3 regions of the Streptomyces sp. NPDC055815 genome follow, and region 1 is predicted to be linked to each of the others. Evidence: riboswitches for the same ligand, from Rfam matches in the RefSeq annotation. Region 1 holds a riboswitch; each other region holds the start of a gene.

Region 1 (9,921 bases):
TTCGTCCTGCCCTCGCCCCCCGGCGCCGACGCGCACCCGGCAGCGCGTTCGGGTGCCGCGCCCGGCGGGGCATCCCAGGGCGCGTCCGCTCCCGCGAGGCCCGGCATGTCCGCCCCGATGCCCGCGCCCTCGGCCTCCGGTTCCGGCTCGCCGACCGGTGCGACCGGGCCGGTGACGAAGGCGAACCTTCTGGAACCCGCGGCGTTCGGCCCGGACGCCGGCATCGGGAAGATCCACGTCACCGACCGGTACGGCGACGGGCATTACGCCAACGCGGCCTGCACCGGGGAGAAGACCCTCACGGAGACCCTGGGCGGGCCCGGTGCCCACTTCCGCGGACTGATGACCAGCACCCGCACCGACCCGAGCGACCCCACGCTGGCCCGGGACGGCGCCGACCAGGTCGCCCGCGAGGTCGCCGCCGAGGCCCGTACCCCTTCCCTGGCGCAGAACTTCTCCCAGCGCCTGCTGCTGGAGCAGGTGCCCTGCCAGGAGGAAGCGCCGGGGCACTGGGTCTACGGAAGGACCACGACGCTGCGGCTCGCCCCGGACGTCACCGCGAGCTGGATGGGCGTCTACCCGGGATCCCTCAACACCACCGGCACGGCGCCCGAGGGCGAGGAGCCCTGCGGCGGCATCGCCGTGCTGCGCAGCGGCACCCACTACGGGGTGCTGGAGGTCGACGCCTGCCTGGGGACGGCCGCGATGGACCGGGTCGTCAGGGCCGCTCTGTCACAGCTGTGAAACAGCCGGTCAGAGCTCCAACTTTCCCTTCTCCGGCGGCATCTCCCCCGGTTGTACGAGGACGCAGCAGGCGTCCCGACCAGCAGGGGGACCAGATGACCGAGAACCAGACCGTCCAGCAGAAGTCCGTTCGCCGCAACCGGGTCGCCGCCGCGGCCTGCTTCGCCGCCGCACTGATCACGGCCACCGTCGTCGGCACCCAGTCGGCCACCGCCGCCGGGGCCGCGCACCGCACCGCGGCCGCCGCCCGCTCGGCCGCGGTCGCCGCGCCCGCACTCGGCTCCGCCGCCCTCGTCCAGAGCGAGGACTTCCGGACGGGCCTGAACCCGGTCGGCGCGACCGTCGCGCTGACCGGGCGCCAGGCGCTGTCCGCGTGCTCCGGCGAGGAGACGATGCGCGACCTGACCCAGGGCAGGGCCACCGCGTACGCGTCCGTGAACTGGACCTTCGACACCGGCGGCCTGCTGACCGAGTCGGCCGCGAGCGCCCCCACCAAGACCGCGGCCGCCACCTGGGAGAAGCAGCTCGGCGGGCTCGTCCAGGACTGCCAGGACGAGCCCGCCGGCCACTGGTACTACGGCGCGGCCCACACCCTGACCACCACCGGCGGCACCGCCCACTGGTACCCGGCCTACAACGGCGACGGCACCGCCACCGGCGGGGTCGCGGTCCTGCGCAGCGGCACCAGGGTCGCCCTCGTCGAGCTCACCGGCCGGCCCGGCTACGCCCCGGCCTCCGTCGAAGGCATCGCCACCGCGGCACTGAACCGCCTCTCCTCCTGAACGGAAGCCTGAACGGAAGCCTGAACGGAAGTCCCGCTCCGCCCGCGCCGTCGGGCGGAGCGGGCCACCGGCTCACCGCTCCCGCAGCGCCTCCAGCTGGTCCAGGAACCACCGCTGCGGCGGGTGCGCCGTGGCCGTCGCCGCCAGGCGCTTCGTGCGGTCCGCGCGTTCCGTCGGGGGCATGGTCAGGGCCGTGTGGAGGGCCTCCGCCGTCTCCGTGACGTCGAAGGGGTTCACCGTGATCGCGTCCTCGTGGAGTTCCTCGTACGCGCCGGCCTCCCGGGAGAGGACGAGTGCGCAGCCCGACTCCGAGACGACCGGTATCTCCTTCGCGACCAGGTTCATGCCGTCGCGCACCGGGTTCACCAGGGCGACGTCCGCCAGGCGGTAGGCGGCCAGGGAGCGGGTGAAGTCGTCCTCCACCGAGACCAGGACCGGCCGCCAGTCCGCCGTGCCGAACTCCGTGTTGATGTCGGCGGCGAGTTCCGTGACGGAGGCCGTGTACGTGCGGTACGCCTCCAGGTCCTGGCGCGAGGGGTACGCCGAGGCCAGGTGGACCACTCGGTCGCGCCATTCCGGGTGGGTCGTGAGGAGTTCCCGGTAGGCCTCCAGGCCTCGCAGGATGTTCTTCGAGAGTTCCGTGCGGTCCACTCGGACGATGGTCTTCCGGTGGCCGATCTCGTCGCGCAGTCGCGCCAGGCGGTCGTCCACCTGCGGGCGGTACGCCAGCGCCCGCAGCTCCTCGCCGTCCACCCCCAGGGGGTACGCCGCCACCCGCGTGTCTCCCAGGTCGCCCGCGCCGGCCTCGAACGCCTCCGCCCACGCGCGCGTGTGGAAGCCCAGGCGGTCCGCGCCGAGCATCCCCCGCAGGAGCTCCTCGCGGATGTCGGCCGGCAGCATGCGCAGGTACGCGGGGGAGGCCCAGGGGGTGTGCGTGAAGTGGGCGATCCGCAGGTCCGGGCGGAGGTCCCGGAGCTGCCCCGGGACCAGCGCCAGGTGGTAGTCCTGCACCAGGACCGCCGCGCGCTCGGCCGCCTCCGCCGCCAGGGCCTCCGCGAACGCGCGGTTGTAGCTCCGGTACGACTCCCAGCGGCGGCGGAACCCCGCGTCGAACACCGGCTCGCGCGGGATGTCGTACAGGTGGTGGTGGAGGAACCAGAGGACCGAGTTCGCGATGCCGTTGTACGCGTCCGCGTAGACGGCGGGATCGATGTCCAGCATGCGCACGCCCGGCTCGCCCGTACCGCGTCTCACCGCCTCCCGGTCGCCCGCGCCGAGCGCCGCGCACACCCAGAGGCTCTCCTGGGAGTCGATGGTGCTCAGGGCCGACGCCAGGCCGCCGCCGCCCTTGCGGGCGTCCAGCGAACCGTCCTCGCCCAGTGCGTACGAGACCGGGCCCCGGTTGGATGCCACCAGCACAGTTGCCATGTGGCGAACCTAGCCCGTCCCGTAAACGCTCAAACGTACGTATACGAGACGGGTGGATTCGGCCACGGGGAGTTGCCGCAGGTCAGTCGCGTCGGCCGCGCATCGCCGCCTTCGCCACCAGGCCGGTCGCCGCGAGGGCCACGGCGAGTGCGCCGAGCAGCCAGAGGCGTTCGCCGTTGCTTCCCGTCTCCGCCATCGAGTCCGCCGCCGTCGAGCCGGAGCGGTGGCCGCCCTGTGGCCCGGGCGCCGGGGGAGCCAGGGAGGCAGGGGTCTCGGGGGAAGACGGGGAGGCAGGGGTCTCGGGGGAAGACGGGGAGGCAGGGGTCTCGGGGGAGGACGGGGGTGCCGGCGAGGAGGGCGGTGCAGGGACCTCGGCCGATGCCCCCGTCGTCGCCGAGGGGTCCGGCTGCGTCGGGGTCGGGTCCACTCGCGACGGCGACGGCGACGGCGACGGCGTCGGCGTCGGCTTCGGGTTCTCCGGCTCCGGGACCGGTACGGAGAAGGCGAGCGCGGACGGCACGTAGGTGTCGCCGCTGGTGGAGAAGGTCAGGTCCGCCGAGGTCGCGCCCGGGGGGACGGCGCCGGCCGGGACGTCGAAGGCCTTGTCGTCGATGCTCAGGTTGTTCGTGAGCTTCGGGGAGACCGCGCCGTCGTCCTCGCTGACGAAGAAGTTGTTCGTGTTGCCGGTGTGGGCCTCGGTGACGTTCCTGCCGTCGACGAGGAACGTGTCGCCCGGCGTGTTCCAGTCGCCCTCGTACGCCGTCACGCTCGCGCGTACCGTGCCCGGGCCCCGGTGGAAGCCGTCCACGGTGATCGTGGTCGCCGGGGACGTCGAGCGCTGCAGGACGTGGCCGCCGTACACGTACACGTTCCGCCGCTCCGGGGCCTTCACCGGGTCCGGGCCGGGGAACCTGTGGACGACCGTCAGGGACCAGCCGGCGACGCAGCCCTTGCCGCTCGGGGCCCAGAGGTTGCCGACCGCCACCTGGGCGTCCGTCCCCGACACGCCCGCGAAGGCGGCGGTGACGTCCGACTCGCCCGTGTAGTAGTGCGGGCCGCTGGTGTCGGCCGGGTCGGCGACCATGCTGTCGATCGATACCGGGGTCGCGGGACCCGCACCGACCCTGATCACCGGGGCCGTCGTCGTCGGGTCGCCGGGGGAGCGCCCGACGTCCGCGCCCGAGATGTCGCAGCGCTTCAGCTGCGCGCCGCTCGGGCCCTTGTACGTGCCGTCGTTCCCGCCCCAGAAGAGGCGGGCGTACGCGACCTCGGCGCCCGCCGGGATCTTCACGTGGCCCGTACTGGAGCCGAACCCGGCGTCCCCGGTGCCGCCCGCGTCGATGCGCCGCATCACGAAGGTGTTGTTGTTGTCCGAACCCTGGCCGGAGGCCGCCGTCGCACAGCGGGCCGCCAGGTCCGCGGGGGTGCTCGGGCAGCCCATGACCGTGTTGCCGATCGTGGTGAAGTCGCCGTACAGCGACTCGTCGTACCGCTTGCCGAAGGGCTCGACCACGTCCGCGGCGGCCGGTCCTGCCGCCGCGGACGCGAGCGAGCCCGCCGCGAGCCCGATGACCGCGAGCACCCTGCCCAGGTGATGGTGTCTGAAGCGCATAAAAGGGCAATGTATGCAAAACGGATCATCGTGGGGCGTTACGCCACGCGGCGGTGTGCGTCCTCCTCGGAACTCCTTCGCCGTTACGCCACGCGGCGCTGTGCGTACTCCGCGATCTCGGCCATCGGCGGCCGCTCCTCCGTGTCCACCGCGTACGTCCGCGGCTCGAAGCCCTTCTCGCCCCGCTCGAACTGGGTGAGGCGGGGGCGGACCAGATGGCCCCGGGAGAGCCGCAGCTGGGCCGTCCGGTAGATCGCCGCCGCCATCCGGCCCAGCGCCTGCCCGTCCTGGTGCCGGTGCTTGCGCACCCCCACGTCCACCTGCGCGAGCGCGTCCAGGCCCACCGTGTGCAGCGCGTCCACGAGCAGCCCCAGCTCCACTCCGTAACCGACCGGGAAGGGCAGCCGTTCGAGCAGCGAGCGCCGGGCCGCGTACTCGCCGCCCAGCGGCTGCACGAAGCCCGCCAGCTGCGGCCAGTGGAGGTTCAGGAGCGGGCGGGCCACCAGTTCCGTCACCCGGCCGCCCTGGCCGGGGGTCTTGCCGGAGGCGAGCCCATCGAATTCAGTGCCGAGCGGGCGGTCGTACATCGCCTTCACGAAGTCCACGTCCGGCTCCGTGAGCAGCGGGCCCACGATCCCCGTCACGAAGTCCGCCGAGAAGTCCCGCAGGTCCGCGTCCACGAAACAGACCACGTCCCCGCTCGTCACCATCAGCGACCGCCAGAGCACCTCGCCCTTGCCGGGGACGGCCGGTATGCGGGGGAGTATCGCGTCCCGCGCGACCACCCGGGCGCCCGCCGCCGCCGCGACCTCCGCCGTACGGTCCGTGGAGCCCGAGTCGATCACCACCAGCTCGTCCACGAGGGGGACGGCCTCGGTCATCAGCTCGCGCCGGATCACGGAGACGATGTCCCCGACCGTCGCCTCCTCGTTCAGCGCGGGCAGGACGACGCTGACGGTCGTGTTCCGCTTGGCGGCGAGGATCCGTTCCAGCGGCCGGTCCGTCACTGACCAGGACCGCCGGGCCAGCCAGCGCTCCACCTCTTCCAGCACGTGATCTCTCTCCATCTCGCGGGTCGGACGGCCGGTCCAAGGTTCCGGGCCTTCGGTTACAGTCTTGAACAACGCGGATGCCCGATGCACGTCGGGGTGCCGCCCGCGTCGGAGTGCAGGAACGAAAGTCCACCGCGCTTCACAATCGAATACCGCTCATCCAGAGGGGCAGAGGGAAACGGCCCGTTGAAGCCCCGGCAACCCTCCAGTCGGTTACCACTCGTCTCCAGCGAGGTCCCCGGCTAGGGAAGGTGCCAAATCCGTCTCATGGCGAAAAATTCGTCATGGGAAAGATGAGGAGAAAGGGCCTCGCCTCCATGGCTGTTCAGACCGTCGCACCCACCACCGTCGACCTCGGTCCCGCGTCCGGGCTTTCCTGTCGCGAATGCGGTGAAGTCTTCCCGCTCGGCCCGATCTTCGCCTGCGAACTCTGTTTCGGACCGCTCGAAGTCGCGTACGACCTTCCCACCGGTGACCCCGAGGCGCTGCGCAAGCAGATCGAGGCCGGCCCCGCCAACATCTGGCGCTACGCCCCCCTCCTGCCCGTCCCCGCCGACGTCGCCGAGAAGCCCAACCTGAACCCCGGCTGGACCAAGCTGATCCAGGCCGACAACCTCGCCCGCGAGCTCGGCGTCGCCCCCGGAAAGCTCTTCGTCAAGGACGACTCCGGCAACCCGACCCACTCCTTCAAGGACCGGGTCGTCGCCCAGGCCCTCGAAGCCGCCCGCGCCTTCGGCTTCACCACCCTCTCCTGCTCCTCCACCGGCAACCTGGCCGGCGCCGTCGGCGCCGCCGCCGCCCGCGCCGGCTTCCGCTCCTGCGTGTTCATCCCGCACGACCTGGAGCAGGGCAAGGTCGTCATGGCCGGTGTCTACGGCGGTGACCTCGTCGCCATCGAGGGCAACTACGACGACGTCAACCGCTTCTGCTCGGAGCTCATCGGCGACCCGCTCGGCGAGGGCTGGGGCTTCGTGAACGTCAACCTCCGCCCGTACTACGGCGAGGGCTCCAAGACGCTCGCCTACGAGATCTGCGAGCAGCTCGGCTGGGTCATCCCCGACCAGCTCGTCATCCCGATCGCCTCCGGCTCCCAGCTCACCAAGATCGACAAGGGTCTCCAGGAGCTCATCAAGCTGGGCCTCGTCGAGGACAAGCCGTACAAGATCTTCGGCGCCCAGGCCGAGGGCTGCTCCCCGGTGTCGGCGGCCTTCAAGGCCGGCCACGACGTCGTACGGCCCCAGAAGCCGAACACCATCGCCAAGTCCCTCGCCATCGGCAACCCGGCCGACGGCCCGTACGTCCTCGACATCGCCCGCCGGACCGGCGGCGCCGTGGAGGACGTCGACGACGAGCAGGTCGTCGAGGCCATCAAGCTCCTCGCGCAGACCGAGGGCGTCTTCGCCGAGACCGCGGGCGGCGTGACCGTCGGCGTCACGAAGAAGCTCGTCGAGGCCGGGCTCATCGACCCGAACCTCACCACCGTCGTCCTCAACACCGGCGACGGACTCAAGACCCTGGACGCGGTGGCCGACACCTCTCAGGCGACCGCCACCATCCGCCCGAGCCTGGACGCGTTCCGCGACGCCGGCCTGGCGCTCTGAAAGGTAACGAACACATGGCCGTGAACGTCCGCATCCCCACCATCCTCCGCACCTACACCGGCGGCCAGGCCGAGGTCCAGGCCGAGGGCGCGACCCTCGCCGAGGTCATCGCGGACCTGGAGAAGAACCACACGGGCATCGCCGCCCGCGTCCTGGACGACCAGGGCAAGCTGCGCCGCTTCGTCAACGTCTACGTCAACGACGACGACGTGCGCTTCGAGCAGGGTCTGGAGACGGCCACCCCGGCCGGCGCGGGCGTCTCGATCATTCCGGCCGTCGCCGGAGGCTGACCATCAAGCACAGTGCCGGCGGGTGCTGAGACCCGTATAGCGCTACCAGTCAGTACGAATTGCCCCTTCCGCGCGATAAGCGGAAGGGGCAATTCTGCATGGTTGAGCGCGGTAGAGTTGGGGAAGTCCCCTCCGCTGCTCATGCCAGGCGCATATGAGAATGCGTCCCCGCACGACAAGAAGCAGCCAAAGTGTGTGCGCGTTGTGTACCTTCTGCGCCCTTTGCCGGGCCCGACTTGCCCCGGCATCCAGGGGATTATCCCCAATTCCCCTTTCCAGGGCGCCCAGAATTCTCGGTCGAATGACCTGTTGCAGAGGGCAGTTGGGCAGATACATTCAGCCGCGGTCGACGCGTTCCGGCGCAGGGTCTGACCCGGGTCCGCGAAGTGCGGTCCCGCGCAAGGGCCAGTAATAGGGGAGTTAGGCATGGCTCAGGGCACCGTCAAGTGGTTCAACGCGGAGAAGGGCTACGGCTTCATCGCGGTAGACGGTGGTGCGGATGTTTTCGTCCACTACAGCGCGATCCAGATGGATGGCTACCGCAGCCTCGAAGAAGGCCAGCGGGTCGAGTTCGAGATCTCGCAGGGCCAGAAGGGTCCGCAGGCGGACATGGTCAAGCTCGCCGTCTGAGCGCGGCGCGATCGGCCACCGACGCAACGCCGTCGAGGGGTCCGCATCCCTGTGGGGTTGCGGACCCCTCGCGCGTTCCCGGGCCTCTGCGCGCCCCCTTGATCCCCCTCCCGAAACGCGAGAGTCGCTTGCACTCTCCTAGGGCGAGTGCTAATCATTGGCGTTAGCACTCGGAAGGTGAGAGTGCTTACGAGGATCGGGCAGACGAGGTCCGCGGCCAGGTGGGGCAAGGAACCATCGGGCACGCAGGCCGTCCGTCGCGGGCGTCGGCGCGGTCCTGGAGCGTTATCCACCCCATGTCCGGGAGGACCACTTCACATGGCCAAGATCATCGCGTTCGACGAGGAGGCCCGGCGCGGTCTCGAGCGCGGCATGAACCAGCTCGCTGACGCCGTCAAGGTCACCCTCGGCCCCAAGGGCCGCAACGTCGTCCTCGAGAAGAAGTGGGGCGCCCCCACGATCACCAACGATGGTGTCTCCATCGCCAAGGAGATCGAGCTCGAGGACCCGTACGAGAAGATCGGCGCCGAGCTGGTCAAGGAAGTCGCCAAGAAGACGGACGACGTCGCTGGCGACGGTACGACCACCGCCACCGTCCTCGCCCAGGCGCTCGTCCGCGAGGGCCTCCGCAACGTCGCCGCCGGTGCCAACCCGATGGCCCTCAAGCGCGGCATCGAGAAGGCCGTCGAGGCCGTCTCCGGCGCCCTGCTCGAGCAGGCGAAGGATGTCGAGACCAAGGAGCAGATCGCTTCCACGGCCTCCATCTCCGCCGCCGACACCCAGATCGGCGAGCTCATCGCCGAGGCGATGGACAAGGTCGGCAAGGAAGGCGTCATCACCGTCGAGGAGTCCCAGACCTTCGGTCTGGAGCTGGAGCTCACCGAGGGTATGCGCTTCGACAAGGGCTACATCTCGGCGTACTTCGCCACCGACATGGAGCGCATGGAGGCGTCGCTCGACGACCCGTACCTCCTGATCGTCAACTCCAAGATCTCCTCCGTGAAGGACCTCCTTCCGCTCCTGGAGAAGGTCATGCAGTCGGGCAAGCCGCTGCTGATCATCGCCGAGGACGTCGAGGGCGAGGCCCTGTCGACCCTGGTCGTCAACAAGATCCGCGGCACCTTCAAGTCCGTCGCCGTCAAGGCCCCGGGCTTCGGCGACCGCCGCAAGGCCATGCTGAACGACATCGCCATCCTCACGGGCGGCACGGTCATCTCCGAGGAGGTCGGCCTCAAGCTCGAGAACGCGGGCCTGGACCTGCTCGGCCGCGCCCGCAAGGTCGTCATCACCAAGGACGAGACCACCATCGTCGACGGTGCCGGTGACAGCGAGCAGGTCGCGGGTCGCGTGAACCAGATCCGCGCCGAGATCGAGAACTCCGACTCGGACTACGACCGCGAGAAGCTCCAGGAGCGCCTCGCGAAGCTGGCCGGCGGCGTGGCCGTCATCAAGGCCGGTGCCGCGACCGAGGTCGAGCTCAAGGAGCGCAAGCACCGCATCGAGGACGCCGTTCGCAACGCGAAGGCGGCCGTCGAGGAGGGCATCGTCGCCGGCGGTGGCGTGGCCCTGCTCCAGGCGTCGAACGTCTTCGAGAAGCTCGAGGCGGACCTGTCGGGCGACGAGGCCACCGGTGCCAACATCGTCAAGCTGGCCCTCGAGGCCCCGCTGAAGCAGATCGCCGTCAACGCCGGCCTCGAGGGCGGCGTCGTGGCGGAGAAGGTCCGCAACCTGCCCGTCGGCCACGGCCTGAACGCCGCGACCAACGAGTACGTCGACCTCATC
Region 2 (9,921 bases), on a different contig from region 1:
GTCCTTCTGAAGGCACTCCCGTACGAGTCCGAGGAGCGCCTCCGGCAGCCCGTCCAGGTCCGGCTCTTCCTCGGCGACCCGGAACAACTGGGCGTGCAGCCCGTTGCCGGTCGCCCCGAAGGGCTGGCGCCCCGTGGCGGCGTAGGCGAGGACCGAACCCAGGCAGAACACATCGGAGGCGGCGGTGACGTGGAGCCCCCGCACCTGTTCCGGGGACATGAAGCCGGGCGAGCCGATCACCATGCCCGTACGGGTCTGCAGGCTGTCCCCGCTGATGCTGTCCAGCGCCCGGGCGATACCGAAGTCGATGACCCGGGGCCCGTCCACGGTGACCAGGACATTGGACGGCTTGAGGTCGCGGTGGACGAGGCCCGCCCCATGGATGGCCTGCAGGGCGAGCGCGAGACGGTTGGCCAGGACCCGCACCGACTGCTCGGGCAACGGCCCGTGCTGCTCGGCCACGACGGCCTGCAGATCGGGCCCGGGAATGTACTGCGTCGCGACCCAGGGCGTCTCCGCGTCCGTGTCCGCGTCGAGCACTGCCGCGGTCCAGCCCCCACCGACCCGCTTCGCCGCGGTGACCTCGCGTGCGAACCGCGAGCGGAATTCGGCGTGTTGGGCGAACTCGGTCTGCACGACCTTGACCGCGACAGTGCGCCCGCCTTCGGAGCGGGCGAGGTACACCCGGCCCATGCCGCCGGCACCTAAGCGGGCGATGAGGCGGTAGGGGCCTATGCGCGGCGGGTCTTCGGCGGTCAACTGGTCCACGAGGAAGGAGGGTAACCCAACTGTCCAGCAGCGATGGGGCAGACGGTTTCGTTCCAGAGCAGTGGGCCCTTGCCGGGTGTGTCGTCAACTGACGTGCACTGGGCGCGGACCGCCCCCTGCCCAGCAGGGAATGGCTTGTGTGCGGACACCGCCGCCCAGAAGCCCAGCCGCATCCTGCTCGTGCGGAGACCCCGCGCCGACCAGAGAGACAGGCCCTACGTGTATTGATCACGAGCGTTGTCGACACTGGTCTGGTCTTGAACATGGCGAAGACCTCCGGTGTGGTGGGAGCTGTCCAGGAACTCACCTCACGGAGGTCTTCGTGGCCCACCGTAATGCCCGGCTGACCGTCTTCGGTAGAAGACTGCTGGTCGAACGTGTCTGCTCAGGCCGTCCGGTCGCTCACGTGGCCGCAGAGATGGGCATCTCCCGGGCCACGGCCCACAAGTGGATCCGCCGGTGGCGGACCGAGGGCGATGCGGGCCTGCAAGACCGGCCGAGCCGGCCTCGCACCACACCGCACCGAACCCCGGCCGCGGTGGAAGACCGCGTCTGCGACCTGCGGCGAAGCCACAAACTCGGCCCCGCCGGGATCGGCCCGATCCTGGGCCTGCCCTCATCCACCGTCCACCGGATCCTCACCCGCCACCGGCTCAACCGGCTCGCCTGAACGCTTCAACCGCACCCTGCTCGGCGAGTGGGCCTACGGCCCTCCCTCTCGAACGACGAGCGGACAGCGGCCCTGGCAAACTTCCTCCACACCTACAACCACCACCGCTGCCACACCGCACTCGCCGGCAAGCCACCCATCAGCCGAATCAACAACGCTCCGGGTCAATACACCTAGCCCCGTGAGTGGTGCTGGCGGTGGCGGTGGCTGAGTGCGGATACCCCCAGGGTCGTCAGGACCAGGACACCCGCCGTCTCGATCGTGATGCTGGGGCGGACGAGGTCCGCGTCGGCCGATTCGTGGAAGCCGAACAGGCCCGTCGTGAGGCTCAGGAAGAGTGCGCCGAGGGTGCCCGCCGTGAACAGCGCCGTGGCGGCGGCGACCGGTCCGAGCCAGCGGTACGGGGTGAAGAGCAGGGCCGCCGCGAGGAGGCAGCCCACGACGCCGTTCAGCAGGAACAGCCAGCCGATGGTGGCCAGGTCGCGGTAGCCGTCGGCCCACAGGGCGAGGTGGATGGCGCCCATCGTCGCCGTCAGGCCCGCTGCGGCCAGCCGCAGCAGGAGCACGGCGATGCGGCGGGTTCGGTCAGTAACCATTGCCGGGAGTGTTCGGGGTCGTCGGGGTGGTGTCCGGCTTGTTGACGGGGGCGCCGGCCACCGTGATCTCGGTCTTCATGCCCTGGTCCTTGTGTCCGTCGACCGGGCAGTAGATCTCGTACGTTCCGTCCTTCAAGGTGACCGTGAGGGTGGTGGACTCCCCCGGGCCGATGGTGCTGGAGCGGTTCTCGCCGCCCGGCCCCTCGACTTCCAGGGCGTGGTCGTGATGCCCGGTGTTCGTGATGGCGAAGGCGTACGTGCCGGGTGTGAAGGTCTGCTGTGACAGCGTGATCTTGAAGTCGGCCAGGTCCGCCTTCACCTGGGTCGTACCGGCCGGCGCCGTGCTCTTCTGCTCGGGGGGCGGTGTGGTCGTACCGCTGCTGGAACCGTCGCCGTTGCCGCCTCCGCAAGCGGCGAGGAGGCCGGCCAGCGCGGCGGCCGACAGGCCGAGCAGCGCGCGCGTACGTGGTGTCGGTTTCGTCATCGTTCCGTCCTCCGCGTCGGCTCTTCGGACCGGCCCGCGGGCTTGGTCCTCCGGTTCGGTCCCCACAGGGGGTACGACGCTCGGCCGCGCCCGGATTGCGGTCCGGGCGGACAATGAGCTCGGACCATCCCTTCGGGGACTTCGGACGTATCCACGAGTGTGGGACGCATGGGCCTTCCGCTGGAGCGGGTTCCCGACGAGGCACTGCTCTCCGGTCTCGCCACGGGCGATCCGGAGATCGCGGTGGCCTTCGTGCGCCGCTTCCAGCGCTCCGTCTACGGAGTGGCCGTCGCCGTCGTCGGCGATCCGCGGCTCGCCGAGGACGTGGCCCAGCAGACCTTCGAGCGGGCGTGGCGGCACGCCCAGGTGTACGACGGCAGGCGGGGCTCCGTACGGACGTGGCTGACGGCCATCGCGCACAACCTGGCGATCGACGCGGTACGGGCGCGGCGCGCGACCCCGGTCGCCCCTGAGGACCTGGAGGCGCTGGTGGGGATCGTGTCCGAGACTCCGGAGCGGCGCGCGCTCGCCGACGAAGCGGCCGAGCGGGTCCGGCGGGCGGTGGCGGCGCTGCCCCGGGAGCAGGCGCGGGCGCTGGTGATGGCCGGGATCTACGGGATGACGGCGCGGGAGGTCGCCGCCTTCGAGGGCGTGCCGCTGGGCACGGCCAAGACCAGGATCCGGGCGGGGACGATCAAGGTGCGGGCGCTCCTGGAGAGCGAGGAGACGCGGTGAGCGGCATGGACTGCGAGCGGCTGCGCGAGGAGGGTGCCGAGCTCGCGCTGGGGATCCTTCCGGCGCGCGAGCGGGCCGAGGCGGTGGCCCATCTGGACCGCTGCCCGGACTGCCGGGCGTACGTGGAGCGGCTGACGGTGGTCGGGGACGGGCTGCTCGGGCTGCTGCCGGGGGCGGAGCCTCCGCTGGGTTTCGAGAGTCGGGCGGTACGGACGATGGCCCCCGCCCGTACGTCGGCCCCTGCCCCGGCACCCTCGACTCCTCCGCCGACGGCGCGACGGCGCATTCGGGGCCGTCGCTTCCGGATGGCTGCGGCGGGCGTGGCCACGGCGCTGGCCTTCGGGTTCGGCGGTTGGGCGGTCGGTACGGCGGTGGAGGGCGCGCCCCAGGTGGTGGCCCCGGCACCGCACGTCCTGGAGGCGACGCTGGTCTCCTCGGCCGGGGAGGGGACCGGGGCCGGCAAGGAGGTGGGGCGGATCTACGCGCACCTGGCCGACGCGGCGGGCGGGAACGGCTGGGTCTACATGTCGGTCGACCTCGGTGAGGTACGGGCGGTCGACGGCCCGGTGCGTTGCCTCCTGGTGCGGGCCGACGGCTCCTCCGTATCGCTCGGCTCGTTCCCCCTCAGGGCGGGTTACGGCTACTGGGGCGCCCCGGCCCCCGTGGATCCCGGCAACCTCAGTGGCGCCCGCCTGGTGGCCCCGGACGGCACGGTCCTGGCGACGGCCCATTTCGAAGGAACGGGATCCGGCGGGACCGGCGGGTCAAGCGGGTCGGACCCCAGCTCGTAGAACGTCTCGCACGCCTACTCGTCGGAGCCCAAGATGTCCGCGTTCGCGTCGAAGCCCCGCTCCGTGTCCTCGAACTCGCCGAGGGTCTCCGAGTGGATGCGTCCGGTGAGCACTCCGGCGACGAACTCGGCGGCGGAGACGGCGTGGTGTTCCCATTCGGGTCCACGGCCCTCGTTGACCAGGACGGTCCATTCCCCGGGCTTCGCCGTCTCGCTGGTGAGCCAGTAGAGGTAGGCGCCGCTGCCCTCGATGTAGGCGAAGGGGAGCACGCCGGTTCCGTCGGCCGCGAGTTCGTCCGGCTTCGGCTCGCCGCGGTCCCAGAGTCTGCCGAGTACCTCGGCGCGCTCACCGACGATCGCCACCAGGTCGTAGTCCTCGTCAGTGCAGTCCGGCTCCAGGATCCAGATCGTCTCGTCGAAGACTCCCCCGCCGTAGGTGTCGACGAGGTCTTTGTAGTCCTGGGGCAGCGCCGTACCCAGACATTCCTCCGTCCGGGACCAGGTGCGGGGCAGGCTGCCGGCCGGCGGAGGGACGAGGCGGGTGAGTTCCCGGACGGCGGGGTGCATCGGGCGGGCCTTCCTGTCTCGGAGAGCGCTGGGCGATGGGGCTGTTCGGTGGCCGCGCTCCCGGGGGCTCAGTGGTCGCCCTTGTGCGGCCTTGACCGGCTGCCTGGCAGTGGCTGGCGCCAGTCCCCCAGCGTGCTGACGAGGTACTGACGGGCGAGGAGACGGATGTCGTCCCATGCCGTGTCCGAAGCCAGGGCGTCGCCCCAGAGGCCTGCGCGACCCGTGGCGTCGATCTCGCCGAGTCGCCGGCCGACGGCCTGAAGGTCGCGCAGTTGCCCGGGGTCGAGGACACCGCGTTCGGCAAACCCTTCGGACATGCGGCAGAAGAGCTCCACCTCTTCGACGACCGGCTCGGTCTCCAGCTCGCGCTCCCCCAGCCAGGACAGTTGATCCCGGGCGTCGGCTGCGAGGAGGGACATCCACAGCAGTGTCGCGTGGCGCACGTGCGCGTCGCCGAACTCGTTCATGGAGGGAGGATCGCACGGAGCCCCGACAGGTCGTGTTGGGGGGACTGCGCTCACGGCGGTACTCAGGGCGGTGCTCAGGGCGCAGTGGCCTCTGCCACCCGCCGTCGCCGGGCGACTGCGGCGTCACCGACGACGGGCCACAGCTCCGCCAGCCACGTCTCGACCGTCGTGGCCACCGGCAGGCCCGGCGGCAGAGCGTCGTGCAGTCCCGTCGTCTCCGGCTCAAGTTCTCGGCAGCGACGCAGAGTCAGTGGTTCCTCGGTCCCCCGCGCGGCCGCTGAGACACTGCGGAGAAACATCAGGTTCGCCGCCACGAGCCACGGCTGCCGGTCCAGCCCGGACACACCGGACGAACCGTCATTGGCACTGGCCAGCGCCCAGGGGTCCGGGGCCAGGTAGCGCACCGCCCCCACGCCCGTGAAGGCCGCCGCGGCCGTGCACATCGAGCAGGGTTCCTGGGTGCTCCACAGGGTCAAGGCGCCGAGATCCCAGTCGGTACGTGCCGCGCCCAGCGCATTCATCTCGGCGTGCGCGAGGGGCGTACCCCGCAGCGGGCCTCCTCCGGGACCGTCGTCGTACGCGCGGTTGCGTCCCTCGGCCAACACCGTCCCGTTGGCGTCCGTGAGTACGGAGCCCACTGCGAGTCCGCCGGCCACGAGCGCCTCGTACGCCAAGGCCAGGCACCGCTTCACCGCTTCGGGTGCCGCCGCCCACTCCGCATCGAAGTTCCTCACATCCGGCACGCCCTCATCCCCCTGAACAGTGTCGATCCCGCTCCGGCAAGCCGCCGTTCGATGACGGCTCGCCGGAGCCGAGGAAGCAGCGGGTCATCCGGCAGCACCGAGGCTGCAACGGCAGCCGGCCGGCCCCGTGGTCTGCAACCGGCGGAGGCTCAGTCGCCGGTCGTTCCGTCGAGCAGCTCGCGCAGGATGTCCAGGTGACCGTTGTGGCGGGCTGTCTCCTCGGTGAGATGCAGGAGGATCCAGCGCAGATCGACGTGGAGGCCGTTGCGTACGGCGCGCTTCGCCTTGGTCTCCAGGCCGTTCTCGGCGACGAGTTCGCGGTAGCGGGCGCTCTGTTCGGCGTATTCGTCGAGCAGCTGCGTGAGCGGGAAGTCGACGGCGATGCGCATCTCGCGGTCGGGGTCCTCGTCGGTCCAGGGGCCGTGGTCCTCCTCACCGAGGAAGACCACCTGGAACCAGTAGTACTCGACCCAGCGGAGGTGGTTGATCACTCCGCTCATGGTCATGAGCGGTGAGCCCGGCAGGAGCGCCTTGCGGGCGTTCTCCGCGGAGAGGCCCTCGCACTTGGCACGGGCCGTGTCGCGTGTGTAGTCGAGGAACGTGGTGAGCTGGGTGCGCTCGTCCCACGCAGGCGGTGTGTCGTCGATTCTGGTCATCGCGCGCAGCCTCCCCGATCATGGCGACCGATGTCGAGGGATTTTCGACGGACCTGACCTGCTGCGACCGCTCCCGGCCCGGTGGGCCGCTCCGACGATGCGGTGCCGATCGTCCGGCCTGTTCCTCCGCACAGGGCCTAGGATCGTCTGTCATGCGAGCGTGGACGTTGCCGGCCGCCGGAGTCGCTGTTCTGGCCTGGGGCGAGTGGTTGAACCGGCGCTGGTCCCGGACCCTGGTCGAGGCCGGCGGCCACGGTTCCCGAGCCGTGGTCGTGCTCGGCTACCGCAACCCGTCCGAGTCGATCAACCTCGTCAACCGCTGGCGGGTCAGGGCAGGGATCCGTTCCGTCGGCGCGGACGCCGACGGCGACTCCGTGATCGTCTTCAGCGGAGGGGCGGTCGGGGGTGGTACGGCCGAGGCGGAGCTGATGGCCGACTACGCGCGGTCCGTGCTGGGGTACAAGGGTCGTGTTCTCGTCGAGGACCAGAGCAGGAACACGTGGGAGAACATCACCCACGTGGTCCCGCTGCTGGAGGGTGCGGAGCACATCGCGATCGCGTCCCAGCCGGCACACGCGCTCAAAGCGCGCGCCTACCTGCGCCGTCAGCGGCCCGATCTCGCCGACAGGCTGGTCCGCGCCGGCGACTACCGCCTCGGGGAGTGGACGCTGTTCAAGCCGTTGCTTGCCGCGTACGGGCTGTGGACCCTGCGCGGTCTCACCGCGGCCGAACGCAAGCGTTAGCTCCCACTCCCCGCCGTTCCCGTTCCCGTCGCCTGGTCAGGGTCAGGGTCAGATCCTCGGCGAGAGACGGTACTGGCGTGGGTGAACGTGCAGCCGCGGCGAGGTGAGCAGCAGGGCTCGGTTGTCCTTGCCGCCGGCCATGTGGTCGAGCCACCGCTCGTACCAGGCGAGGAAATCCGGGGCCGAGGAGACGTTCGGGCCCCAGAAGCCGTCGGTGTTGCCGATGAGGATGCGTCCGGTGAGAGGGCCGGTGACGCCGAGGAGGACGAGGTCGCTGCAGCCGCGTTCGATGACGTGCAGGAAGAGGTGGCCTTCGCGGGTGGGGCGGTAGGCCCGACGGAATCCTCTCGTCCGTGTGTCGGCGGTGGCGCGGTTCATCGTGAAGAGGGCGCAGCGTTCGAGTGGGATCAGTCCGTAGTACGGGGATGCACCGGTGCCGCCCATGGTGGTGAGGAAGTCCCGGTAGGGGCGTGGGAGTTCCACGTCGTTCTCGGCTTCGAAGGCGTCCGCCCGGGCTTCGGACAAGCGGGGGCCGAGACGGAATGCGTGCCGTTCCTCGCCGAAGGAGTGGCTTCGGTGGGGCGCGTAGGGAATGCGTGCCAGCTTGCGTCGCAGCCGCGGGATGCGGGAGTCCATGCGAGCTCTTTTCTCGTGTCGCCGGCAATCTATCGGGCTGCGGCCGGGGATCATCCTGCGGGTGGGACCCATGCGAGCCGGGACGAGCTCCCCCGCCTGCCGGGCGAGGCGCCGGCGTTCAGCGCACTCCGCCCGGCCTGCCTTGCTGCTTCACCAGGGGGTCGCTGGCAGCTCGCCCCGGGTGTCTTGTATGGTTCTCCGCGAATCATCCAGAGGGGTGGAGGGACCGGCCCTACGAAGCCCCGGCAACTCCCCGATCGTCTCGGCGCTCCATGTTCGCGCCGCGCCGTCGGGATCAGTGCCAACTCCGGCCCGCGCCAACGTGGCGCGGGAAAAGATGAGGAGACACGGTGCTCTCTACGCTGCCCTTCGCCCCGGCTCTGCCCGTTCCGGGCTTCCCGCGTACCCAGCTCATGATCGTCGCGGCATATCGGCCGACCTGCTCGGCCCTCTCCCGCTGACCATCCCCTTCCCTCACCTTCCTTCCCCTGCCCTTCCCGGGGTGAGGTCGCCGCGAGTCATGCTCGCGCGCCGAGACTGGAGTACCCCTTTCTATGGACATTTCGGATATTTCTAGTGGTGTCGGCGTCCTCGACAAGGCCGCGGTGATCCTCGATGCGCTGGCGTCCGGCCCTGCCCATCTGGCCGGGCTTGTCGCCACCACCGGCCTGGCGCGGCCCACGGTCCACCGACTCGCCACGGCACTCGAACGCCACCGTCTGGTCGGCAGGGACCTCCAGGGCCGATTCGTCCTCGGACCCTGGATCACCGAGCTCTCGGCCGCCTCGGACGAGGACTCCCTGCTTGCCGCGGCCGGCCCGGTCCTGACGTCCCTTCGGGACGCGACCGGCGAGAGCGCGCAGCTCTACCGGCGCCAGGGTGAGGTGCGGGTCTGCGTCGCCGCCGCCGAGCGGACGTCCGGCCTGCGCGACATCGTGCCGGTGGGGTCCACCCTCCCGATGAAGGTCGGCTCCGCCGCCCAGGTCCTGCTGGCCTGGGAGGAACCGGAGCGCTTCTACCAAGGCCTGCAGGGTGCCCGCTTCACCGCGACCGCCCTGAGCGGCGTACGGCGCCGGGGCTGGGCCCAGTCGATCGGTGAGCGCGAACCCGGCATGGCCTCCGTCTCGGCACCGGTCCGCGGCCCGTCCCAGCGGGTGGTCGCCGCCGTCACGGTCACGGGCCCGATCCAACGCCTCACCCGGCACCCGGGCGCCCGGCTCGCGAAGGCCGCCGTCGACGCGGCCGACCGCCTGACCGAGGTCGTATGCCGCTCCTGACCGCGAGGCCGGGCCGGAGCGACCGCCCGGCTCCGGGCGCGGGCATGATGGAGTCATGCGAAATCAGCCCGTGCTCGTTTTCGATGGAGATTGCGGATTCTGCTCGACCTCGGCGAGGTTCGCCGAGCGACGCCTGAAGCCCCGGTGCGAGACCACTCCTTGGCAGTTCGCGGACCTGGAGGATCTCGGTGTCACCGCGACGCGGGCCTCGCACGAGGTGCTGTGGGTGACGCCCGGCGGTGCCGTGTACGGGGGTGCCCAGGCTGTCGCGAAGGCGTTGCTGAGCTCGGGCGGCGGGTGGCCGGCGGCCGGCGCGTTGCTCACCCTGCCACCCGTGCGGTGGGTGGCCCACGGCGTGTACCGACTCATCGCGAACAACCGTCACCGCATGCCGGGCGGCACCGCCGCCTGCGCCCTCCCCCACCGCCCGGCCCCGCGACCCGAGTAGCGCACCGGCAGAGAGGCGGCCCGGAAGTCGGCGGGGCGGTGTCGCCGGATGGGGTGAACTTGGCGGGGCTTTACGGGTGCAGTGGCTGCATGTGGGGCGAGCGGGACGGGACTCTCGACCGGGGGACCCGGGCGCGGCCGCTGGACGGGCGGACGATCAGCTCGTACGGCATGACGATCGAGTCCGGGTTGTACTCCCCCACCCCCTCGATGGCGTCGATGAGGAGCTGGACGACGGCCGTGCCGATGCGGCGGGGCTTGAGGGAGAGTGTCGTGATGGGTGGTTCGGTGGTGGCGTAGACGGTGGATTCGCTGCAGCAGACGATCAGGAGGTCGTCGGGG
Region 3 (9,921 bases), on a different contig from region 1:
CCTCCGGCGGGCACCGCCTCGCCGTCGAGCACGCACACGTCGATCCCGCCCTCGTCCAGGCGCTTCAGCACCGCCGGCAGCGTGGCGCACTCGACGAACTCGACCGGGGGAACGTCGGTCGCGGGCCTGCGTCCGGCCGCGAGCCGCACCTGCGCGCGGGTGTTAGCGTCATCGCTGTAGACCAGGACCGTGGCACTCGACTGCATCGTTCCTCCGTGGGGAAGTCCGTGGGAAGGTCGTCGATCGATGCGCCGGATGCTACTCCGGTCCACACCCCGTCAACACCCGTTCAGCACCTGTTCGAACGGTGCTCGGCGGCCTTCGCGCTGGGCCGTTCGGGCTGGACACGCCCCCCTGACACTCCGAACGGCACCCCCCGGAGTGAGGGCGGGATAAGCGACCGACATAATGTCGGTCGTGGCGACAGTAACGACAGTAGAAACAGGGCACGCGCACCCGTCGGTCAATCGACCGAACCTCACCAGCGTCGGAACCATCATCTGGTTGAGCTCCGAGCTGATGTTCTTCGCGGCCCTCTTCGCGATGTACTTCACCCTGCGATCGGTGACGGGTCCCGAGTTCTGGGCGGAAAAGGCCTCGGCCTTGAACTTCCCCTTCTCGGCGACCAACACCACGATCCTGGTGCTCTCCTCCCTCACCTGCCAGCTCGGCGTCTTCGCCGCGGAGCGGGGCGATGTGAAGAAGCTCCGGACGTGGTTCATCATCACGTTCGTGATGGGTGCCATCTTCATCGGCGGCCAGGTCTTCGAGTACACCGAGCTGGTCAAGGTGGACGGCCTCTCGCTGTCCTCCGACCCGTACGGCACGGTGTTCTACCTGACCACCGGCTTCCACGGCCTGCACGTGACGGGCGGTCTCATCGCCTTCCTGCTGGTCCTCGGCCGGACGTACGCCGCCAAGAGGTTCACCCACGAGCAGGCAACCGCCGCCATCGTCGTGTCCTACTACTGGCACTTCGTCGATGTCGTCTGGATCGGCCTCTTCGCCACGATCTACATGATCAAGTAATCGGCTCCGCCTCACGGCGGACCGAGACATCCAGCAAGCATCGACGCAGAAGATCCTGACACCGGGGTAATCCGTGAAAAAGCTCTCCGCACGACGACGCCATCCGCTGGCGGCGGTCGTCGTCCTACTTCTCGCGCTGGCGGCCACGGGGGGGCTGTACGCCGCGTTCGCGCCCGCGGGCACGGCGAAGGCCGATGAAACCGCCCAGTCCCTCGCCATCGAGGAGGGCAAGAAGCTCTACTCCGTCGGCTGCGCCAGCTGCCACGGAACCGGCGGTCAGGGCACCTCTGACGGCCCGTCCCTCGTCGGCGTCGGCTCGGCCGCGGTCGACTTCCAGGTCGGCACGGGCCGTATGCCGGCCCAGCAGCCGGGCGCCCAGGTCCCGAAGAAGAAGGTCATCTACTCGCAGGCTGAGATCGATCAGCTCGCGGCGTACGTCGCCTCTCTCGGTGCCGGTGCGATCACGCCGACCGAGGGCCAGTACAGCCCGGAAGGTGCCGACATCGCCAAGGGTGGCGAGCTGTTCCGCACCAACTGTGCCCAGTGCCACAACTTCACCGGTGAGGGTGGCGCGCTGACCTACGGCAAGTACGCCCCGAGCCTCGAAGGCGTGAGCCCGAAGCACCTCTACGAGGCCATGCAGACCGGCCCGCAGAACATGCCTTCCTTCCCCGACACGACCATGCCGGAGAAGGAGAAGAAGGACATCATCGCGTACGTCCAGGCCGTCAACAGCGACACGTCCGAGAGCCCGGGCGGTCTCAAGCTCGGTGGCCTCGGCCCCGTCAGCGAGGGCCTGTTCGCCTGGGTCTTCGGCCTGGGCGCGCTGATCGCAGTTGCCATCTGGGTCGCGGCCCACACCGCTAAGGCCAAGAAGTCATGAGTAGCCAAGAGATTCCAGAAGAGACCCTGCCGGCAGGGCAGGACACCGCGCACGGCGCGGTGAAGGTCGCCGACGACCCGTTCGCCGACCCGGGCCTTCCGCCCCACAAGCCCCGCATCCAGGACATCGACGAGCGGGCCGCCCGCCGGTCCGAGCGCGCGGTCGCCTTCATGTTCACGCTGTCGATGCTGGCCACCGTCGGCTTCATCGCCTCGTACGTGATCTTCCCGGTCGACAAGATCGTGTACATCTGGCCCTTCGGCCACGTGTCCGCGCTCAACTTCGCCCTGGGATGGACCCTCGGTGCCGCCCTCTTCTTCATCGGCGCGGGCGCGGTCCACTGGGCCCGCACCCTGATGTCCGACGTCGAGGTCGCCGACGAGCGTCACCCGATGGCGGCGACCCCCGAGGTCAAGGCGAAGGTCATGGCGGACTTCGCGGCCGGTGCCGCGGAGTCGGGCATGGGCCGCCGCAAGCTCATCCGCAACACGATGTTCGGCGCGCTGTCGCTCGTACCGCTCTCCGGCATCGTCCTGCTGCGTGACATGGGCCCGCTGCCCGAGAAGAAGCTCCGGTCCACGCTGTGGACCAAGGGGCTCCAGCTCATCAACATGAACACGCACGAGCCGCTGCGTCCCGAGGACGTCGCGGTCGGCTCGCTGACCTTCGCGATGCCCGAGGGCCTCTCGGAGCACGACGAGCACTTCCAGACCGAGATCGCCAAGGCCGCCCTGATGATCGTCCGGATCCAGCCGGAGGACATCAAGGACAAGCGCGAGCTCGAGTGGTCCCACCAGGGCATCGTCGCGTTCTCGAAGATCTGCACCCACGTCGGCTGCCCGATCTCCCTGTACGAGCAGCAGACGCACCACGTGCTCTGCCCGTGCCACCAGTCCACCTTCGACCTCTCCGACGGCGCCCGCGTCATCTTCGGCCCGGCCGGTCACGCCCTTCCGCAGCTGCGGATCGGTGTGAACGACAAGGGCTTCCTCGAGGCGCTCGGCGACTTCGACGAGCCCGTCGGTCCTGCCTTCTGGGAGCGCGGATGAGCACCGTGACCACGAGTAAGAAAGCACCCGCCGGTGAGCGGGTCGCGGACTGGGCCGACGGCCGCCTGGGGATCTACACGCTGGCCAAGGCCAACATGCGGAAGATCTTCCCGGACCACTGGTCCTTCATGCTGGGCGAGGTCTGCCTCTACAGCTTCCTCATCATCATCCTGACGGGCGTCTATCTGACGATGTTCTTCCACCCGTCGATGAACGAGGTGGAGTACGTCGGACCGTACGTCCCGCTCCAGGGACAGCTGATGTCCGAGGCGTTCAACTCGACCATGCACATCTCCTTCGAGGTGCGCGGTGGTCTGCTGATCCGGCAGATCCACCACTGGGCGGCGCTGATCTTCCTCGCCGGCATGTTCGTGCACATGATGCGCGTGTTCTTCACCGGCGCGTTCCGCAAGCCGCGTGAGATCAACTGGCTGTTCGGCTTCCTGCTGTTCTTCCTGGGCATGTTCACCGGCTTCACCGGTTACTCGCTCCCGGACGACCTGCTCTCCGGCACCGGTGTCCGCTTCATGCAGGGCGCGATCCTGTCCGTGCCGGTCATCGGCACGTACCTCTCGATGTTCCTGTTCGGCGGCGAGTTCCCCGGCGGCGACTTCGTCGCCCGGTTCTACTCGGCGCACGTGCTGCTGCTGCCCGGCATCATGCTGGGTCTCGTGGTCGCCCACCTCATCCTGGTGTTCGTCCACAAGCACACGCACTTCGCCGGCCCCGGCCGGACGAACGACAACGTCGTGGGCATGCCGCTGCTGCCCGTGTACATGGCGAAGGCCGGAGGCTTCTTCTTCCTGGTCTTCGGCGTCATCGCGATCATCGCGGCGATCGCCTCGATCAACCCGATCTGGGCCATCGGCCCGTACCGCCCGGACCAGGTGTCCACCGGCGCCCAGCCCGACTGGTACATGGGCTTCGCCGAGGGTCTGATCCGTGTCATGCCGGGCTGGGAGATCAACCTGTGGGGCCACACGCTGGTCCTCGGCGTGATGATCCCGCTGGCGATCTTCCCGGCGGTCCTCGCGGCCATCGCGGTCTACCCGTTCATCGAGTCCTGGATCACCGGCGACAAGCGCGAGCACCACATCGCGCAGCGCCCGCGCAACGCTCCGACGCGCACCGCCTTCGGTGTCGCCTGGATCACCGCGTACATGGTCATGCTCATCGGTGGTGGAAACGACCTCTGGGCGACCCACTTCCACCTGTCGATCAACTCGATCACCTGGTTCGTGCGGATCTTCTTCTTCCTCGGCCCGGTCATCGCGTTCATCGCCACCAAGCGGATCTGCCTCGGCCTCCAGCGCCGCGACAAGGACAAGGTGCTGCACGGCCGCGAGTCGGGCATCATCAAGCGCCTCCCGCACGGTGAGTTCGTCGAGGTCCACGAGCCGCTCAGCCAGGGCGAGCTGCACCGCCTCACGGCGCACGAGCAGTACGAGGCCGCGGAGCTTCCGCCGGCCGTCGACGAGAACGGCGTGGAGCGCAAGATCGGCCGCATGGAGAAGCTCCGGGTCAAGCTCAACAAGGGCTACTACGGCGACGACAGCCAGATCGCCAAGCCCACGGTCGAGGAGTACAAGGAGATCCAGAGCGGCCACGGCCACCACTGATCACCTGAACACCTGACCTTGTAGAGGTCGCCACGGCGAGAGCCCCGTCCATTCGATGGACGGGGCTCTTTGCCGTCCCCGGACCTCGATAGGGTGGGTGTGTATCCGTCACGTGATCATCAGGAGCTGCCATGAGCGCTGCGACCCCCGCTGGAGGACCTACGTCGGCGGGCCGCTCCTGGCCCGTCCTGCTGAACGGCCTGCTCGACGGCCACGACCTCTCCGCCGACGACACGGCCTGGGCGATGGACCTGATCATGAGCGGCGAGGCGACCGACGCGCAGATCGCCGGCTTCATGGTCGCGCTGCGCGCCAAGGGCGAGACCGTGCAGGAGATCGCCGGCCTCGTCCGGACCATGTACGCGCACGCCAACGTCATCGAGGTGCCCGGGCGGACCGTCGACATCGTCGGCACCGGTGGTGACGGCGCCAAGACGGTGAACATCTCCACGATGGCGTCGATCGTGGTCGCCGGGACCGGCGCCAAGGTCGTCAAGCACGGCAACCGCGCCGCATCCTCCGCCTCCGGCTCCTCCGACGTCCTGGAGAAGCTCGGCGTCAATCTGAACCTGACCCCGCAGCGGGTCGCCGAGGTCGCCGACGAAGCGGGCATCACCCTCTGCTTCGCGATCAAGTTCCACCCCTCGCTGCGGCACGTCGCCGCGGCCCGCGGCCAGCTGGGCATCCGGACGACCTTCAACGTCCTCGGCCCGCTGACCAACCCCGCCAAGGTGCGGGCCCAGGCCGTCGGCGTCGCCGACCCGCGGATGGCGCCCATCGTCGCCGGGGTCCTCGCCGAGCGCGGCAACTCGGCCCTGGTCTTCCGTGGCGACGACGGCCTGGACGAGCTCACCACCACCTCCACCTCCCGGGTCTGGGTGGTCCGGGACGGCGGTGTCACCGAGGAGCGCTTCGACCCGCGGGACGTCGGCATCGACCTCGTCACCCTGGAGGCGCTGCGCGGCGAGGACGCCTCGTACAACGCCGACGTCGCCCGCCGGCTGCTCGCGGGGGAGACCGGTCCGGTACGGGACGCGGTGCTGCTCAACGCGGCGGCGGCGCTCACCGCCCTCGACCCCGGCACGGGCACCCTCGCGGAGCAGCTGGCCGCGGGAATCGCGAAGGGCGCGGAGGCGATCGACTCCGGCGCGGCCCAGCGGTCCCTGGAGCGGTGGATCGCCGCCACCCACCGCTGACGCGCGACACGCGGCCCCGTCCGGCATGCGGACGGGGTTGCGCGTCGTCGATCAGCTGAACTACGTTCTGTATCAGGTCATGAGCGACAGCCCTCAAGCCCCGGCTGGCTGTCCGGCAACCCTCCGTCCGTGGCGGGGTGCCCCGGGTGAAGACCAGGTCGTACGGCAGAAGCCTGCGGCAAGCGCGGACCCCTGCGCACCACCCTGGGGTCCTTGGTCCTCTAGGGAGCGGTGTCTCGTGAGCAAGCGAATGCGTTAGGGCCCCTTCGGCCCCTCTCTCCACCTTTTCCGCCCGTACGCGGCACCCTTCTTCGCGCTGCCCTGCGGGCCCTTTCACGCCTTTTCGCGCCCTTTTTATGCCGGGAGATACCGCCATGTCCGCATGCCCGAACGCCGCCACCGTCGAGACCGCCGTCGCCGCCGAGTCCGCCGACCCCTGCTGCGCCGCCCCGCTGCCGGTCCTCGGCCGGGACGTGACCGTCCCGCTCGTCACCGGCGGCGAGGTGACCTATGCGGCGCTCGACTACGCGGCCAGCGCGCCGGCCCTCCAGCGGGTCTGGGACGACGTCGCCGCGTACGCCCCGTACTACGGCAGCGTCCACCGCGGAGCGGGCTACCTCTCCCAGCTCTCCACCGACCTCTTCGAGAACAGCCGCGTCACCGTCGCCGAGTTCCTCGACTGCCGCCCGGACGACCAGGTCGTCTTCACCCGCTCCACCACCGACTCGCTGAACCTGCTCGCCGCCACGATCCCGGCCGGCTGCCAGGTCTTCGTCTTCGAGACCGAGCACCACGCCTCCCTGCTGCCCTGGAGGGACGCCCGCGTCACCTACCTCAACGCGCCGCGCACCCCGGAGCAGGCCGTCGAGACCCTGGAGCGCGCCCTCGCCGACCGCGACCCCTACGGTCCCGCCCTCGTCTGCGTGACCGGCGCCTCCAACGTCACCGGTGAGCTGTGGCCCGTGAAGGAGCTCGCCGCCGCCGCGCACGCGCACGGCGCCCGGATCGTGCTCGACGCCGCCCAGCTGGCCCCCCACCACCCCGTCTCCGTAAGGGAGTTGGACGTGGACTGGGTCGCCTTCTCCGGGCACAAGCTGTACGCGCCCTTCGGCTCCGGCGTCCTCGCCGGCCGTGCCGACTGGCTGCAGGATTCCGAGCCCTACCTCGCGGGCGGTGGAGCGTCCCGCAAGGTAGCCCGTCGGGCCGACGGTGGTGTGGACGTGGAGTGGCACACCACCGCGGCCCGACATGAAGCCGGTTCGCCGAACGTCATCGGCGTCTACTCGATCGCCTCCGCCTGCAAGGCGCTGACCGAGGCCGGCTTCGACTCCCTCGTCGCCCGCGAGCAGCTCCTGATCGCCAAGGTCCGCGAGGGCCTGGCCGAGGTGCCCGAGGTGCGGGTGCTCTCGCTCTTCGGCGACGACGCGCCCCGCGTGGGCGTCATCTCCTTCGTCGTGGAGGGCTGGAACAGCTCCCACTTCGCCGCCGCGCTCTCCGCCGAGTACGGCATCGGCGTCCGCGACGGCCTGTTCTGCGCCCACCCGCTGGTCCGCACCCTGCTCGGCAGCGACCCGCAGGACCCGGGGGAGTGCGGCGCCCCCGAGGCCGCGCCCGGCGAGCGCTCCCTCAACGCCATTCGGGTGAGCTTCGGCGCCGGTACGCCGGACGAGCACGTGGACCGGTTCGTCGGCGCCGTGAAGGAGCTCGTCCGGGACGGCGCGCAGTGGAAGTACCGCACCGAGGACGGCCGCTGCGTCCCGGACCGCGGCTGATTGCTCACTCGTACGGGTGAAGGGGGCCTCCCGGTCGGGAGGCCCCCTTCAGTCGTGCCGCGGGTCCGGGGTCAGGACTCCAGACCGATGGCGAAGGCCGCCTCCAGGTCGTGCTGGGAGTACGTCCGGAAGGCGACGTGCGTGTCCGTGGCCTCGACGCCCGGGATCTTGCTGATCCGGCCGGGGATCACGTCCGCCAGGTCGTCGTGGCGCGGCACCCGGACCATGGCGATCAGGTCGTACGTACCGGTGACCGAGAAGACCTCGCTGACGCTGTCGAGCGCGGCGATCGACTCGGCGATCTCGGGGATGCGGTCCACGCTGGTCTTGATGAGCACGATCGCGGTGATCACGGCTGGCTTTCTCCCTCGGTCGCCGCGGCTTGGGCTTTCACTCTATCCCCACCGCGGAAGCGCACCCAGGCGTAGAGGAAGCCGACGGAGAAGCCCACGACATGGGCCAGATAGGCGACGCCCGGCCCCGCGCCCGCCGCCCGCGCGGCCAGCCACTGGAGCGTGAACCAGAAGATCAGCACGATCCAGGCGGGGAAGCGCAGCGGCAGGAAGAACAGGAAGGGGAAGAGGCTGGTGACCCGGGATCGGGGGAAGAGGAAGAGAAAGGCCCCGAGCACCGCGGAGATCGCCCCGGACGCCCCGACCAGGGTCTGCTCGCTGTCCGCGTGCGCCACCGCGTAGCCGGACAGGGCGATGTAGCCGGTGCCCAGATAGAAGAGGCAGAACTCGACGGCGCCCATGCGCTCCTCGGCCATGGCGCCGAAGACGTACAGGAACAGCATGTTTCCCAGGAGGTGGAGCCAGCTCCCGTGGACGAAGAGCGCGGTCAGCGGGGTGAGCAGGGCGCGCGGGTCGCCGCCGGTCAGCTCGGCGGGGACGACGCCCCAGCGGCGGAAGTAGGCGCCCTGGGCGGCCAGGAGCTCGTCGCCCGTGCCGTACCCCGGGTTGAGTCCGGAGACCGGACTGAGGGCGAAGAGCAGGCAGCAGGCGGCGATCAGTCCGTACGTCACCGTGGGTCCGCTGCGGGTGCCCCGCCAGGCACCGAGGGCCGCACCTCGCCAGTCGATCATGGACAGATCATGGCGTACCGGGGCCGAAGTGGACAGAGTGCCTCGCCGTGCCCCGCCCTCCCCGCGAGGCCGTAGGGTTACGGGCACCACCACCGCAGTTCGACGGCGCACCGCGGCACCCGCACCTGGTACCACGCAACAGGAAGAAGGACGGCACCGATGACGACGGTTCCCCTGCCGACCGACGAGACCCGCTGGCGCTGCACGCTCTGCGGCAATCTGACCCGCTTCGACGTGACCCGCTCGTCCAAGGTCGTGGAGTACGTCCATCTGGACCTCGCCGGGGATCCGACGGTCGAGGAGCGGCAGGTGGTCAGTGAGACCATCGAGTCGGTCCGCTGCCGCTGGTGCAACGCGGTGGACCAGATCGAACTGGTGGACAGGCCGGGCGCCGCTTCCTGAGGGACGGCGCGGACGACATAGGGGTGACGGATCGTGGAGCAGCCCGCGCACGGTGGTGAGCCGGCCGGCGCGGCAGGTGACGCTGCCGAGACGCTCGACCACCCATTGCCGGAAGGTGTACGGCGACGGGTCGTCGCGCTGGTCGCGGACGCCTTCGGCGGGCTCACCGTCGCGGAGCTGCCCGCGCCCCTGCGGCAGTACGCCCGCTTCACCGCGAGCCGGCGGGCCAAGTTCGCCGGCAACGCGATGGCCGCCGCCCTGGAGAGCGACCCGCTCTTCCGGCAGCGGATCGGCGAACGGTTCAAGCAGGGCCAGCCCGAGCTGGCCGGAGCCGTGGAGACCGGCGCCCCGCCCGCGGCCGCCGACCCCGTCGACGTGGCGGCGGCCGCCTATGTGCTGCGCCCGCCCGGCTGGGTCAAGCTCGTCGCCGCCGCCGGCGAGGAGGCCCAGCGGGCCGACGCCGAGCGGGCCGACGAGGCCGGCCGGCGCGAGCTGGAGCGGCTGCGCGAGGAGCTGGCCGCGGCCCAGGACCGCTCCCGGGGCGAGACCGAGCAGCTCAGGCGCGATCTGGACGCCGCCCGGAAGGAAGCGGAATCGCTTCAGCGCAAGCTGCGCAGCGCCCAGAGCGACGTCAAGCGCGGCGAGGCGGCGCTGCGCAAGGTCCGGGGCGAGATCGAGGCCGCGCGGGCCGAGTCGGCGGCCCAGGTCTCGGCCGCCGAGAGCGAGACCCGGCGGCTCAAGGCGCGGCTGGGCGAGGTCGAGGCGGCCCTGGAGGCGAGCCGCAGGACCGCCCGTGAGGGCCGCTCGGTGGAGGACATGCGGCTGCGGCTGCTGCTCGACACGGTCCTCGACGCGGCCCAGGGGCTGCGGCGCGAACTCGCGCTGCC

What was found. A riboswitch is a leader RNA that binds a small molecule or an ion and turns the genes downstream of it on or off. The one in region 1 is predicted to bind S-adenosylmethionine.
Region 2: it holds a riboswitch for S-adenosylmethionine, as region 1 does, so the genes downstream of both, ACWGN5_RS37620 (IclR family transcriptional regulator) here and thrC (threonine synthase) in region 1, are expected to answer to the same signal.
Region 3: it holds a riboswitch for S-adenosylmethionine, as region 1 does, so the genes downstream of both, ACWGN5_RS29955 (aminotransferase class V-fold PLP-dependent enzyme) here and thrC (threonine synthase) in region 1, are expected to answer to the same signal.

The regions. Positions count from the first base shown of each region.
Region 1 covers NZ_JBSHDU010000023.1:39,637-49,557, forward strand. The annotation lists gene ACWGN5_RS16975 (hypothetical protein) at 1-744, shown strand, start outside; gene ACWGN5_RS16980 (hypothetical protein) at 840-1,526, shown strand; gene ACWGN5_RS16985 (alpha,alpha-trehalose-phosphate synthase (UDP-forming)) at 1,599-2,954, opposite strand; gene ACWGN5_RS16990 (DUF11 domain-containing protein) at 3,037-4,566, opposite strand; gene ACWGN5_RS16995 (glucosyl-3-phosphoglycerate synthase) at 4,650-5,618, opposite strand; SAM riboswitch class I at 5,772-5,918, shown strand; gene thrC (threonine synthase) at 5,912-7,219, shown strand; gene ACWGN5_RS17005 (MoaD/ThiS family protein) at 7,234-7,509, shown strand; gene ACWGN5_RS17010 (cold-shock protein) at 7,936-8,139, shown strand; gene groL (chaperonin GroEL) at 8,458-9,921, shown strand, end outside.
Region 2 covers NZ_JBSHDU010000101.1:19,936-29,856, forward strand. The annotation lists gene ACWGN5_RS37560 (protein kinase domain-containing protein) at 1-768, opposite strand, end outside; partial or broken gene ACWGN5_RS37565 (helix-turn-helix domain-containing protein) at 1,091-1,432, shown strand; gene ACWGN5_RS37570 (hypothetical protein) at 1,612-2,034, opposite strand; gene ACWGN5_RS37575 (plastocyanin/azurin family copper-binding protein) at 2,024-2,518, opposite strand; gene ACWGN5_RS37580 (RNA polymerase sigma factor) at 2,687-3,253, shown strand; gene ACWGN5_RS37585 (anti-sigma factor family protein) at 3,259-4,044, shown strand; gene ACWGN5_RS37590 (SMI1/KNR4 family protein) at 4,059-4,610, opposite strand; gene ACWGN5_RS37595 (hypothetical protein) at 4,679-5,077, opposite strand; gene ACWGN5_RS37600 (nucleoside deaminase) at 5,152-5,820, opposite strand; gene ACWGN5_RS37605 (DinB family protein) at 5,970-6,476, opposite strand; gene ACWGN5_RS37610 (YdcF family protein) at 6,629-7,219, shown strand; gene ACWGN5_RS37615 (SMI1/KNR4 family protein) at 7,268-7,855, opposite strand; SAM riboswitch class I at 8,058-8,199, shown strand; gene ACWGN5_RS37620 (IclR family transcriptional regulator) at 8,410-9,132, shown strand; gene ACWGN5_RS37625 (thiol-disulfide oxidoreductase DCC family protein) at 9,188-9,580, shown strand; partial or broken gene ACWGN5_RS37630 (substrate-binding domain-containing protein) at 9,651-9,921, opposite strand, start outside.
Region 3 covers NZ_JBSHDU010000058.1:37,537-47,457, reverse strand. The annotation lists gene ACWGN5_RS29985 (response regulator transcription factor) at 1-206, opposite strand, end outside; gene ctaE (aa3-type cytochrome oxidase subunit III) at 409-1,029, shown strand; gene qcrC (cytochrome bc1 complex diheme cytochrome c subunit) at 1,103-1,912, shown strand; gene qcrA (cytochrome bc1 complex Rieske iron-sulfur subunit) at 1,909-2,961, shown strand; gene qcrB (cytochrome bc1 complex cytochrome b subunit) at 2,958-4,580, shown strand; gene trpD (anthranilate phosphoribosyltransferase) at 4,712-5,776, shown strand; SAM riboswitch class IV at 5,852-5,967, shown strand; gene ACWGN5_RS29955 (aminotransferase class V-fold PLP-dependent enzyme) at 6,151-7,548, shown strand; gene ACWGN5_RS29950 (Lrp/AsnC family transcriptional regulator) at 7,620-7,901, opposite strand; gene ACWGN5_RS29945 (rhomboid family intramembrane serine protease) at 7,898-8,632, opposite strand; gene ACWGN5_RS29940 (hypothetical protein) at 8,792-9,034, shown strand; gene ACWGN5_RS29935 (NYN domain-containing protein) at 9,068-9,921, shown strand, end outside.